Linked DNA regions of Maricaulis maris MCS10. The protein of the gene in region 2 interacts with the protein of the main gene of each other region in a pairwise test. Links are inferred from orthologs where the notes say so. Each region holds a gene or a part of one and is shown on either strand. Other genes may lie near its edges.

Region 1 (5,030 bases), 1.8 Mb from region 2 along the record:
AGTCACCTGCCTGGGCAGCTGACACCGGAGCGTCTGGTCACAATGACCGGACGTAGCCCCGTGTGCGTGATGGCGCGGCTTATAGGCGCGCATGGGCAGGTTGGCAAGCGCGGTCAGGCAGGACCGCAGCAGTGCCAACACAGCGGATTGATCAGAAACACGCCGCCTTGTGTCAAACGCGCCCTCGTGGGCGCGCCCGAACGCAGTACCATGCCCGCCGCGCCCCGCTCCGCGGGGCTATTCGACCGTAGCCATTTCTGGCGAAACCGAGGCATGATCGGCCACATAATACCAGCGCCCCTCGATGCGGGCCTGGACATCCATGAACCGCCCCGTCAGCACGAATGGCTCGCCACCGTCTGCCGGGGTCTGGGTCATCGTCCACACGCCCCAGGCGGCATGGGTATCATCGACGTGCACCGAACCGTGCGGCTCGATCACCAGGGCGATATCATCGAAGGCATCGAAAAACCCCTGCCAGTCGGCTGCGATCGCCTCGCGGCCACGGACATGATGGGTGCCCGGGGCGTAGCTGTCGGCATCTTCGGTATAGAGCTGGGCCAATGCCGACGCGTCCTCCGAACTGATCGCCGTGATGAAGGCGTCAAGCAGCGCATCAGGTGTCTCCTGAGCCTGCGCTGCGCTCGCAAGCCCGACCGCCAAGGCGGCAGCTAGCCAAAAACGGTTCATGGATCATTCACTCCGCAAAATGCGAGCATCCGCTGCATTACGGCCCCGCGCAACCGAAAACATGCCGGCCGCGACCAGAGCGACATCGCCCCGGTCAGGCCGTCTCCACGGACGCGACGCCCTTGACCCCTTTCAACGCCGCCTGCAACGCCGCGTCGGCGCTGTGGCGGCCGGGCAGACGCATCTCGATTTCGCCGCCATCGCGCAGCGGCAGCAACAGGTCGATCACCGCGTCATGACTGGCATCGGCACGCTTGTTGGCCCGCTCGAGCCGGGCATGCACGCCTGTCAGCGCATCCGGCAGGTCGAGGCGGATCCGCAGCCGCTCGGCCGAGATCTTGGTGTCCAGCGGCTCGATCTTGTCGGCGAAGAAGGAAATCTGCTCGTCGCGCTCATCGACCCGGCAATTGACCATCACGGCCTGGCCGCTGTCGAGAATATCGCGCGAACTCACCAGCAGATCGGAATTGACGAAGACCTCGAACTCTCCGGTCGGGTCGGACAGGGTGGTCCAGGCGAAACGCTCGCCATTCTTGTTGGAGACCCGCTCCTGGCGCCGCCGCACCATGCCGGCCAGGCGCAGCGCCGTCGCGCCGTCGGCGACGCGGGCCGGCGCCTCGGCGAAGAAGACCACGCCGCGACCGGCCAGGTGTTCGGTCAGATCGTCGAGCGGATGGCCGGACAGGTAAAAGCCGATCGCCGACAATTCGGCATCGAGACGCTGGGTCGCGGTCCAGGGATCGGGCTCGGGCAGGCGCGGCCGCTCGAGCTGGGCCTCCTCGCCACCACCGCCAAACAGGCTGGCCTGGGCGCTCTCGCGCTGCTCGGCGGCATGCTGGGCCATCGAGATCAGGGTTTCCGCCGAGGCCATGACACGGGCCCGGTCCGGATCGAGACTGTCAAAGGCGCCGGCCTTGGCGAGGTTTTCAAAGGTGCGCTTGTTGACCTGGCGCGGATCGACGCGTTCGGCGAAATCGTAAAGATCGCGGAATGGCCCGTTGGCGGTGCGTTCCTCGACGATGTGTTCCATGGCCACAAAGCCGACATTGCGGATCGCGCCGAGGGCAAAGCGAATCGTCCCCTCCTCGACCGAGAAATCGGCCTGGGAGGCATTCACGTCCGGCGGCCGCACGTCCAGCTTCATGCGCCGCACTTCCTGGAAGAAGGCGGACAGCTTGTCGGTATTGGCGGCATCCAGCGACATCAGCGCCGCCATGAATTCGACCGGGTAGTTGGCCTTCAGATAACCGGTCCGGTAGGCGATGGCGGCATAGGCGGCAGCGTGTGACTTGTTGAAGCCATAGCCGGCGAACTCGGCCACCAGTTCAAAGATGTAGGAGGCTTTCTCGCGGCTGACGCCCTTGGCCTCGGCGCCTTCGAGGAAACGGACCTTCTGCTTGTCCATCTCCTCCTTCTTCTTCTTGCCCATGGCCCGGCGCAACAGGTCGGCCTCGCCGAGCGAATAGCCGGACAGGATCTGGGCGATCTGCATCACCTGTTCCTGGTAGATGATGACGCCATAGGTTTCCGACAGCACGCCCTCGAGATCGGCATGCAGGCAATCGACCTCGGCGCGACCGAATTTCCGGTCGACATAGACGTCGATATTCTTCATCGGGCCCGGTCGATAGAGCGAGATCAGGGCGATCAGATCCTCGATCGCATCCGGCTTCATCTTCTTGAGTGTGTCGCGCATGCCGGATGATTCCAGCTGGAACACACCGATCGCATGGCCGGACTGCAAAAGGTCGAAGGTCGCCTGGTCGTCGAAATCGAGCCCTTCGATATCGGGCACGTCCTTGCCGGTCGAGGCGATATAGCCCAGCGCACGGGCAATCACGGTCAGTGTTTTCAGGCCGAGGAAGTCGAATTTCACGAGACCCGCCGGTTCGACCCATTTCATGTTGAACTGGGTGGCGGGAATGTCGGAGCGCGGATCGCGATAGAGCGGAACGAGCTCGGACAGTTTGCGGTCACCGATCACCACACCGGCGGCGTGGGTCGAGGCGTTGCGGAACAGGCCTTCCAGCTTCAGGGCGACGGTCAGCAGCGTGTCGACGGACTCGTCATCGCGCCGCATTTCGCGCAGCCTGGGTTCGATATCGAGGGCCTGGGCCAGGGTGACCGGATTGGCCGGGTTGGCCGGCACCATTTTGGCGAGCCGGTCGACCAGGCCCAGCGGCAGCTGCAGGACCCGGCCGGTATCGCGCACCACGGCGCGGGCCTGCAGGGTGCCGAAAGTGATGATCTGGGCGACCCGGTCATGCCCGTATTGTTCCTGCACATAACGGATCACCTCGCCGCGTCGTTCCTGGCAGAAGTCGACGTCGAAATCGGGCATGGAGACCCGCTCGGGATTGAGGAAGCGTTCGAACAGAAGACCAAAGCGCAGAGGGTCGAGATCGGTGATGGTCAGCGCATAGGCGACCAGCGAGCCGGCGCCCGAACCCCGGCCCGGCCCGACCGGTATGTCGTTATTCTTGGCCCACTGGATGAAGTCCGAGACGATCAGGAAATAGCCCGGGAACCCCATCTGCTTGATGATGTCGAGTTCGAAATCGAGACGGGCGCGGTAGTCCGCCTCGGGCGCCGCCGCATTGATGCTGGCCAGCCGGTCTGTCAGGCCTTCATGGGCGCGCGCGATCAGCTCTTCGACCTCGGTCCGGCCGCCCTCGGTCGGGAAGCTGGGCAGGATCGGCGCGTGGGTGCGGACCCGAAAGGCGCAGCGGCGGGCAATTTCGATCGTGTTGGTCAGCGCTTCCGGCAAGTCGGCAAAGCGCGCATTCATTTCTTCCGGCGTGGTCAGGTAGTGGTCCGCCGTCACCCGGCGCCGGTCGGCGACCGAGACAAAGGAACTCTCCGAGATACACAGCAAGGCGTCATGGGCCTTGTGCATCGACTGGTCCGGGAAATAGGCCTCATTGGTCGCAACCAGGGGCAGATCGCGGGCATAGGCTTGGCCGACCAGCCAGTCCTCCGCTTCGAGCTCGGCTTCCAGACCGTGACGCTGCAGCTCGACATAGAGCCGGTCGCCAAAGGCCGATGCGAGCTGGTCGAGATAGGTCGCGGCCTCGGGCTGCCGACCGCCCGTGATCAGACGGTTGAGAAGACCATCCGGCCCGCCGGTCAGGGCAATCAGCCCCGCCGCATGATCGAGCACCAGGCTGAACGGGATGTGCGGCTCTTCCGACCCGTCGACATCCAGATAGGCGGCGCTGGAAAGCGCCATCAGATTGCCATAGCCGACCTCGTCCTGGGCCAGCAGGACCAGTGTCCCGTCCGGCTCGGCGCGCTCGCCCGGATGCGGGTCACCCAGACGGACTTTCAGCGTACACCCGACAATCGGTTGGACCCCAGCCCCGGACAGGACCTCGGAGAACTCAAGCGCCCCGAAAAGATTGTTTGTGTCCGTCAGCGCGATCGCCGGCATGCCATGGGTCTGGCAGGCCTCGACCATTTTGGGCATGCGGATCGCGCCCTCGAGCACCGAATAAGGCGACCGAACCCGCAAATGCACAAAAGGTAGCTGCGCGGCCATCCCACTCTCCCGAACCGGCCCCGATCCTGCCTAGATCATGGACACCGCATCAGGCCGCCATCCGGCCCGACCGCTCACCGGATCAGCACCTGCCAGCGCGCTCCGAGTCAGCCGGGCCAGCATAGACGGTTCAGGCAGCGCCGAGAACCGATCCCCACATCGCGATCATCCAGGCGAAACCCAGAACAGCAGTGGCGGCAGAAACATCTTGAACAACGCGGCGCATGGCTATCTCCCCAACAACAATGTTCGTGCTTTGTTCTATTTGGCGACAATCAAGACGTCAAGAGATTTGTTCCAATTTTGTTCCATTCGGTGAAAGTGCCTTGCTCAGGCAGGGACATAGGGCGTCAGATGCCCGTCCGCGAAGGTCAGGATGCGGTCCATCCGCCCGGCCAATTCGTGGTTATGGGTCGCCACGAGCGCCGCAGCGCCCTCGGCCCGGACGGTATCGCGGAAAGCGGCGAACACCGTGTCGGAGGTATCCGGATCGAGATTTCCGGTCGGTTCGTCGGCCAGCAGCACATGCGGCGCATTGGCCAGCGCCCGGGCAATTGCGACGCGCTGCTGTTCCCCGCCGGACAATTGAGAGGGCTGATGGAGCAGGCGCTCGGCCAGACCCAGCCGGGTCAGCAATTCTTCGGCGCGCTGACGGGCCCTGGCGGACGGAACGCCGGCGATCAGCTGCGGCAGGACGATGTTTTCCAACGCGTCGAATTCCGGCAGCAGATGGTGGAATTGGTAGACGAAACCGATATCGCGGCGGCGGATGGCGGTGCGTGCCCGATCATCCAGATCACGC
Region 2 (4,019 bases):
GGGTTCAGCGGGTCACTGTCAGCGCGGCGGTTCAGGCGTGCACAGCTGCGTTGGAAGGCCTGCAGGGCCGGCGCCAGGTCACGCTCGGTCCAACCGGGCATGTCGGCCCATTCCACGGGTTGAAAATCGAGGGTCTCCGGCCGCTCAACAGTCGGCGGTTCCGGTTGCGGTACGGGTTCGGGCGGGCGCGGCTGACAGGATGCCAGCAACACGGAACCGATCAGGAGACTGTGCTCAAACCGCGGTAACACGGGTCAACACCCAGTTGGGATCACCCTTGTTGGTCCGGCGTTCAAAAACCCAGTCCTCGGTGACGGTCGACAGGCGGCCGATATCCCCCGCAACCACCGCGTCATCACTGTCACGGGTCTCGGTCGCGATTTCCGCAACGAACCGCACCTTGATGCGGGCTGTGTTGTCAGCGTGTCCGGCCTCGATGATATCGACATCCTTCAAACGTTCGACCTCGGTGCGAACGGTTTCGCCCCGATCGGCACGCTGATCGATGGCAGTCGTATAGCGATCCAGGACATTGGGGGCCAGGAGCGGTTCGAGTACCTTGCGATCTCCGGCCGCAAACGCCTCGACGATCATGACATAGGCGTTCTGGGCGCCTTCCTTGACAGCGGTCGGATCAAAGCGCGTATCGACGGCCGCAATCGCTTCCAGGCCGGCCGCAGCCGGGCCCTCAAAAGCGGGCCGGAGACTGGGCGCCTTGTCGGAATCGGACGCGGCCTCGGGCTTGGTACGCGGGGCAGGCGCTTCCATATGGCCTTCCCGACGTCCCAACACCGTATAGAGGCGGTAGGCGAAGAAAATCGCGGCAACACCACCGATGAGAGTCCAGATATCCATATGGACGGTTGCACCTTTGCTGAGCTTCACGCGCGTGACTAAACCGCGCGCGGACATGTCACCGAACCAGATATAGGCTCAATTTGGTCGCGCGTCAGCCTTTGCACTGTGGTCATGCCTGCTTGCCGCTGGCCGGTCGCCATGCTAACGGGCGCGCTCTCATTGATCCGGCCGTTCCAGGCCTGCCGTTTACAGACCCATCCGGGGAGTTCCATGACCGACGCACCCAACACGCCCGCCGACAATGCTGCAGCCCAGGCGCCGCAGCTGCGCGTACTTGCGCAATATGTGAAGGACCTCTCCTTCGAAAACCCGGGCGCCCCGGAAACACTCCGCCCCGGCCAGCAGGCCCCGGCAATTGACCTGGCCATCGACGTTCAGGCACGCACGGCCGGCGAAGACACGTTTGAAGTCGTCCTGACGGTCAATGCCAAGGCATCCCGTGACGAATCCGTGGTCTTCATCGCCGAGCTTTCCTACGCCGGCCTGTTCCAGCTTGCCAATGTGGGTGAAACCGATCGCGAACCCTTCCTGCTGATCGAATGTCCGCGCTTGATCTTCCCGTTCGCCCGCCGCGTTCTTGCCGACGCCACACGCGATGGCAATTTCCCGCCGCTGATGCTGGATCCGGTCGATTTTGCCGGCCTGTACCGCGCCCAACTCGCCAAGCGCGCCGCTGCCGCTCCGGGTTCGGAAAGCAATGGCAATGGCGATCCGGCTGCAGCCAACTAGACGAACCTACTGAATCGTCAGTTTTTTCCAGAGCGCGTTCTCGCCCATCTCGTCGACAAAGGCGGCATGGGCGGCGCGCTCTGAATCTGTCTGGCGTCCCGTCAGTGGCTCGGCTCGCGGCGATCGCGCCGGAAAAACAACCTTGCCACCGCCGCCACTGCCCTGACCGCTGAGATCCAGCGCCCGCGTCCGGCCACCCATCAATTCCAGATAGACCTCCGCCAGAAGAAGGGAGTCGATCAGGGCGCCGTGCTTGTCCCGTGTGTCCAGGGAGATGTCGAACCGCTTGCAGAGCGCGTCGAGCGAGACATAGGAACCGGGGAATTTGGCCCTGGCGATCCGGGCCGTGTCCTTGAACCGGTCATCCGGATAGATATCCAGACCCAGCCGGGCCAGCTCCATATTGATGAAGCCGCGGTCAAAGGGCGCATTGTGGGCGACCATGGTCGCATCCCCGACAAATTCCACAAATTGCGGGCCGACCTCGTCGAACAGAGGCTTGTCAGCCAGGAATTCGGTGGTCAGGCCGGTAATCTCGACCACTTCCTTGGGCACGGACCGCTGCGGGTTCACATAGGCATGGAACGTCTTGCCAGTGGGGATGAAGTCAATGATCTCGACACAACCCAGCTCTGTGACCCGGTCACCCGTATTGGGATCAAGACCGGTGGTTTCGGTATCAAAGACGATTTCCCGCATGATCTTGTCCTGTTGGCGCTGATGGTCGGGCACGGGCTCAGGAATGCCCGGCACGCGCCCTCAACTTCTTGATGATGGCATCGACCTGTCGGCCCGCATCCGCCAGACCGCCCGATGTCTCGATGACATGGTCGGCGCGGGCCAGCTTGCTCGAATCATCCATCTGACGAGCGATTATGGCGTCCAGCTTGGCCGCCGTCATGCCGGGGCGCTGCAACACCCGGGCGCGACGGACATCATCCGGCGCATGCACAACAATGATCGTATCAACATGCCTGTCCCCGCCGGTCTCGAACAAGAGCGGCACGTCGAACACCACAATGTCATGACCGGCCTCGGCCTGTGTGGCGACAAAAGTCTCACGCGCCGCACTGACCAGGGGGTGGACGATTTCTTCCAGCCTCGCAAAACCGTCAGGGTTGGCGCTCAACGCCTCGGACAGTCGCCTTCGATCAATCGCGCCATCCACCACGACACCAGGAAAGGCTTTGCCAACCGGCTCGACCGCAGCCCCGCCGGGCGCGTAGAGTTTGTGGACCGTCGCATCGGAATCGAAAACCGGGACACCGGCCTCCCGCAATAACTTCGCCGTAGCCGACTTGCCCATGCCGATCGACCCTGTCAGTCCGACCCGCAGCATCAACGCGCTCCCAGATGCTCGAGCAGACGGCTGCGCATATCCGGCAAATCGGGCGCCGGGCGGCCAAAGAAGGCTTCAAAGCTGGGCCGTGCCTGCCCGATCAGCATGTCCAGACCGTCAATCGCGGTCACACCGCGCGCCCTGGATTCAACGATAAACCGTGTATTGACAGGGATATAGATACCATCAAACGCAACACTACCGGGTCGAACCCGTTGCCAGTCGAGCGCCAATTCATCGCGGCCTGCCAAACCCAGAGAGGTCGCATTGATGATCAAATCACGACCCTGCAAGGCATCGTCGCGCGCCTCCCAGGGAATGATGCCGGCATCCGGCGCTATGTCGCGGGACAGCCCCTGGGCGCGGGTGATATTGCGGTTGCAGATCGCCACATCTGTCACCCCGACTGTCAGGAGCGCATAAAGCATCGCCCGGGCTGCGCCACCTGCTCCGAATATCAATGCCCTTGCCTTTCTGAATTCAACATTGGCAGGCGCCAGTGCATACAGGAAACCGGCTATGTCAGTATTGTCAGCATGGATTCCCGCAGGCGTGAATGTCAGGAGGTTCGCGGCGCCGACGGCACGGGCCGGCCCGGACGCGGTGCGGGCAAGCTCAAGGGCAGCTTCCTTGTGCGGCAGTGTAACATTGAGTCCGCGACAGCCTGCTCCTGCCAGACCGCGCACCACGCGATCGAAATTGCCAGCGCTGATCGGGAAGGGCGCGTACAGGGCATCAATGCCCGCAGCATCGATCCAGTGCCGCATCACAACCGGGGACAGGGAGTGAGCGATGGGGTCGCCAGTCACGCCGGCAACAAAAGCAGCTCCCGTCGGAATCATTGTTGCAACACTCCATGGTCACGGAGGACTGCGGTCAATGGCAGGAGCGGAAGGCCGAGAATGGCGTAGTAATCACCCTCAACACGCTCGAACAATTGGGACCCCAGCCCCTCATAGGCATAGGCACCGACACTGGCTGTCAGGGCAAAACCGGCATTCTCAAGATATTGATCAAGAAAGGCATCACTGAATCCACGAACATGGATGGTCGACGTCTGCTGATACCGCCAGACCGGCTGGCCGGCTCTCAA
Region 3 (3,938 bases), 2.7 Mb from region 2 along the record:
CCGTGAGTGGCCCGAAATTGAAAGCCTGGATCTTGACCGCGGTTATTGCGGCAAGGACCAGCGAAACCATGAACAGGCCGGTACAGAAGAACAGGACGAAGGCGCGACGGGTCACGCGGTCAGTCGGCATGCCCATATCGGTCGCCGTCGTCGAAGTCGGTTCCTGCATGACAGTCTCCCCGGTAGCCGACTGGCAAAGATAGTCCGATTTTCGCCGATGGACAGGGTAAATCAGACGGTGGACCGGCTGCGAAAGGCCGCCGCCAGCGTTCCGTCATCAAGATAGTCCAGTTCACCACCGACCGGGACGCCCCGCGCCAGCGAGGTAATCGAGACATTGCACCCGGCCATGCGGTCGGCGAGATAGTGCGCAGTTGTCTGTCCATCGACCGTGGCATTGAGCGCCAGCACGATCTCGCTCACCTCTTCACGGGCGGACCGTTCGACCAGCTTGGTGATGTTGAGATCTTCAGGCCGCACACCGTCCAGTGCCGACAGGACGCCGCCAAGAACATGATAGCGCCCCTTGAAGGCACCGGCTCGTTCCAGCGCCCACAAATCGCCGACGGTCTCGACCACACAGATGGCCGCATCGAGCCGGTTCGGCGCGGCGCAGACCGTGCACGGATCGGAGACATCCATATTACCACACTCGCTGCAGGCCCGGATCTTGTCGGCCGCATCGGCCAGGGCTTCGGCAAGCGGACGCATCAGCGCGTCCTTCTTGCCAAGCAGGTTCAGCGCCGCCCGTCGAGCCGAGCGCGGGCCGAGGCCTGGCAGCTTGGCGAGCAGCGATATCAGGCGTTCGATTTCGGGACCGGCCGAGGCTGTTTTCATCGTGTCGGAAGCCCGGTCAGAACGGCATCTGCATGCCCGGAGGCAATTGCAGACCGCCGGCCGCGTCTTTCATGATGTCCTGCTGGGCCTCCTCGCCCTTGCGACGGGCATCGGCATGGGCCGCCTTGAGCAGGTCCTCGAGAATTTCCGGTTCGTCGGGGTCCATGAGGCTCTTGTCGACATGGATCGACACCATGTCGCCCTTGGCGGTCAGGACCACGCGCACGAGCCCGGCTCCGGCCTCGCCCGTGACTTCGGTTTCGGCGAGGCGCGCCTGGGCCTCGGTCATTTTCTGCTGCATGGCCTGCGCCTGCTTCATCAGGCCCATCAGGTCCTTCATGCGCGTTTCTCCGTTGTCGCATCAGTATCGGTTTCGGCGGTCGGTTGCGGATCGCGGATCTTCACGATCTCGGCGCCCGGGAAGAGCCGCATGACCTCGGTCACCGCCGGGTCATGGCGGGCCGCTTCGAGCCGTTCGGCTTTCAGGCGCAGCCGACGCTCGGACCAGGTCTCGCCGCCCTCCAGTGAGCCATCCGCCAGGATCATCCAGCGCTCACCGGTCCACTCCAGCAGCCGCCGCGACAGGCGCTGAGCCAGGTCGCGCGGCGCATCTTCGATCGGCTGGAAAGTGAAGGAACCCGGTTTGAACACCGCCGGACGTACATAGCGTTCAACATCAGACTGAAGGCCGATATCGCGCTTCTCGCGCAGGAGGTCCATCAGCGCCTCCCAGGTCTGCGGACCGGAAATGGCCGGCGCATCCTGTTCGACTTGTGCGACGGCTTCCGGCGCGCTCAGGGCCCGATGGGCCGCGGCGTCCCGGTCCATGGCTGCGGAGGCTGACCCGGTTGCCGACGCGGGGGCCGGCTCAGGCTTTCCCGGCGCCTCCCCGGCACCCGATGCCGGACTGGTCGCACGCGGCATGCCGGCCAACAGTCGGGCCGCATCTTCAGGCGGCGGCAGGCTCGCGGCGGAGGCCAGCCGCAGCACGGTCATTTCCGCCGCCGCCAGCGCGTCGGGAGCATTGCGGACATCATCCAGGCCGGTCAGCAGTATTTTCCACATCCGGGTCAGCTGACCCAGGGTCTGGCCCTCGGCAAGGGTCACGATCCGCGCCACCGTGTCGGCGGCCTCACCGAGATCCGCGCCCGGCCCGGCAGCCTTCACGCGGGCGGTCGCATGGACATAGTCCAGCAGGTCGCGCGTAATCACGACCGGGTCGCCGCCGGCATCATGCAGGGATGACAGTTCGGCCAGCGCATCGGCAGTCTTGCCGGTCAGAGTCTGTTCCAGCAGGTCGAGCACACGGGCGTGATCGGCCAGACCCAGCATGTCGCGGATCTGCGGCGCGCTGACGGGGCCGTCTTCATCGCTGCCCTGGACAATGGCCTGGTCGAGCAGGGACAGGGCGTCCCGCACCGAGCCTTCGGCGGCGCGGGCGATCAGCGACAGGCCGTCGCGCTCAACCGACGCGCCTTCCAGACCGCAAATCCGGTCGAGATGATCGGTCAGGACTTCGCGGTCGATGCGTTTGAGATCGAAACGCTGGCAGCGCGACAGCACGGTCACCGGGACCTTGCGAATCTCGGTCGTGGCGAAGATGAACTTGGCGTGCTCGGGCGGTTCCTCCAGCGTCTTCAACAGGGCGTTGAAGGCGGAGGTCGAGAGCATGTGCACCTCATCGATGATGTAGACCTTGTAGCGGGCCGACACCGGGGCGTAACGCACACCCTCGAGGATTTCCCGGATATCGCCGACCCCGGTGCGCGAGGCGGCGTCCATCTCCATTACGTCGACATGCGCCGAACGGCCGATGGCGTCACAATGGCGGCCCTTTTCGCCCAGCGCCATCGACGGGGCATCAATCCCATCGGTCTGGAAATTCAGGGCGCGGGCAATCAGTCGCGCGGTCGTGGTCTTGCCCACACCGCGGACGCCGGTGAGCATGTATGCGTGGGCAATCCGGCCGGCTGCGAAGGCATTGGTCAGGGTCCGCACCATGGCGTCCTGGCCGATCAGGTCCTCGAATGTGTCGGGGCGGTATTTGCGGGCCAGGACCTGATAGCCGGGCGTCGGGCCCGTTGCGGGCAGGTCGAGCCCGGGCATCAACGCTTCGGTCGCTCCGGTGTCTTCGGCTGGGAGCGGCGTGTCGTCCATGACGTCCTGTCGGCTGATACGTGTGGAGTGCGGGTCGGGCGCGGCAACCCCCACGACGCCCCCTCGGGTCGCCGCGTTCGAGCCTAGAGCAAGATTCGCGTTCCGCGAAGGGCGATGCGGGGTTTGAAGTGGAAGACCGGACAACGACCCGAGCAAAACTCGTTACGGCTGCTTCCTTCCGGACCTGACCGGGTTGGCGAGGCGCTCGTCCACCGCCGATCTTCCGCGCTCTATATCGCGCGTGCGGCGTCGCGGTGCAAGGCATGGCTTCATTGTGTCTGCAGGACCTCGCCCTCGCCGCCAATGGCAGCCATCTGCAGGAAACGGGCATGGTCATCGAGGACTTCGATCAGGGCCAGGCTTCCGCCGGCCTCGAGCAGGACATCGCGCCAATAGCCGGTCACGCGGGCCTGCGTTTCCAGCCAGTCACGCACGGCAAGTTGGGCATGGGCCGCGGCTGCCGGGCCGCTGCCTCGCAAGGGTCGTGTAGAATCGCAAGCCATTCGGGCACCTCCTGCCCCGCATTATTTGCGACCCATTCTCAAATGCAAGAGGCAAATAGCCGCTCGCCGCAGGTTTGTTGATGGCGCCGTCAAACCTATCTATGCCTGCACCCGGCCAGCCCGCCGCCAACCCATAGCGATTGGACCTCATCAATGAATGATCGCACCCTGCTTGCCGGACGTGACCCGCTGGTTTTCGCCGGCTCCCCGCTCGATCGTGGCGACCTGCTGCGCCGCGACGAATCGGCGATGGATACACTCCTGGCCGGCGAAGACGGCTGGTGGATGGGGCTGGTAGAGGGCGACCCGGTGCTGCAACAGCAGGGCGGTCTGTACTGGTTCAGGCGGCACGAGATCGCCGATCTGGCTGACATGGACGCCGGCCTCTTCCTTGGACACTACAAGGGCTCGCCCTGCTTTTCCGCCGTCATTACCAAGGCG

The links.
Region 1: the proteins of dnaQ (region 2) and dnaE interact in binary tests that used the Escherichia coli proteins (3 or more experiments, as listed by UniProt). The link is inferred for Maricaulis maris MCS10 from one-to-one orthologs.
Region 3: the proteins of dnaQ (region 2) and MMAR10_RS02235 interact in binary tests that used the Escherichia coli proteins (3 or more experiments, as listed by UniProt). The link is inferred for Maricaulis maris MCS10 from one-to-one orthologs.

Annotation. Positions count from the first base shown.
Region 1 is NC_008347.1:1,508,016-1,513,045, reverse strand. What follows is about bases 585-4,574. They hold dnaE (DNA polymerase III subunit alpha), read right to left. Parts: upstream 4,229-4,574; coding sequence 785-4,228; downstream 585-784. Other genes in these bases: MMAR10_RS07155 (ABC transporter ATP-binding protein), read right to left, coding at 4,559-4,574; MMAR10_RS07165 (YybH family protein), read right to left, coding at 585-690. Also shown: more of MMAR10_RS07165, read right to left, coding at 238-584; more of MMAR10_RS07155, read right to left, coding at 4,575-5,030. UniProt on the Escherichia coli protein: DNA polymerase III is a complex, multichain enzyme responsible for most of the replicative synthesis in bacteria. This DNA polymerase also exhibits 3' to 5' exonuclease activity. The alpha chain is the DNA polymerase catalytic subunit.
Region 2 is NC_008347.1:3,258,206-3,262,224, reverse strand. What follows is about bases 441-3,419. They hold dnaQ (DNA polymerase III subunit epsilon), read right to left. Parts: upstream 2,287-3,419; coding sequence 1,594-2,286; downstream 441-1,593. Other genes in these bases: MMAR10_RS15325 (shikimate dehydrogenase family protein), read right to left, coding at 2,926-3,419; coaE (dephospho-CoA kinase), read right to left, coding at 2,324-2,926; secB (protein-export chaperone SecB), read left to right, coding at 1,069-1,587; MMAR10_RS15345 (Tim44/TimA family putative adaptor protein), read right to left, coding at 441-885. Also shown: MMAR10_RS15350 (murein transglycosylase A), read right to left, coding at 1-101; more of MMAR10_RS15345, read right to left, coding at 235-440; more of MMAR10_RS15325, read right to left, coding at 3,420-3,768; MMAR10_RS15320 (Maf family protein), read right to left, coding at 3,765-4,019. UniProt on the Escherichia coli protein: DNA polymerase III is a complex, multichain enzyme responsible for most of the replicative synthesis in bacteria. The epsilon subunit contain the editing function and is a proofreading 3'-5' exonuclease.
Region 3 is NC_008347.1:511,645-515,582, reverse strand. The notes cover bases 585-3,482. They hold MMAR10_RS02235 (DNA polymerase III subunit gamma/tau), read right to left. Parts: upstream 2,995-3,482; coding sequence 1,174-2,994; downstream 585-1,173. Other genes in these bases: MMAR10_RS02230 (hypothetical protein), read right to left, coding at 3,264-3,482; MMAR10_RS02240 (YbaB/EbfC family nucleoid-associated protein), read right to left, coding at 854-1,177; recR (recombination mediator RecR), read right to left, coding at 585-837. Also shown: MMAR10_RS02250 (queuosine precursor transporter), read right to left, coding at 1-169; more of recR, read right to left, coding at 232-584; more of MMAR10_RS02230, read right to left, coding at 3,483-3,497; nudC (NAD(+) diphosphatase), read left to right, coding at 3,651-3,938. UniProt on the Escherichia coli protein: Part of the beta sliding clamp loading complex, which hydrolyzes ATP to load the beta clamp onto primed DNA to form the DNA replication pre-initiation complex.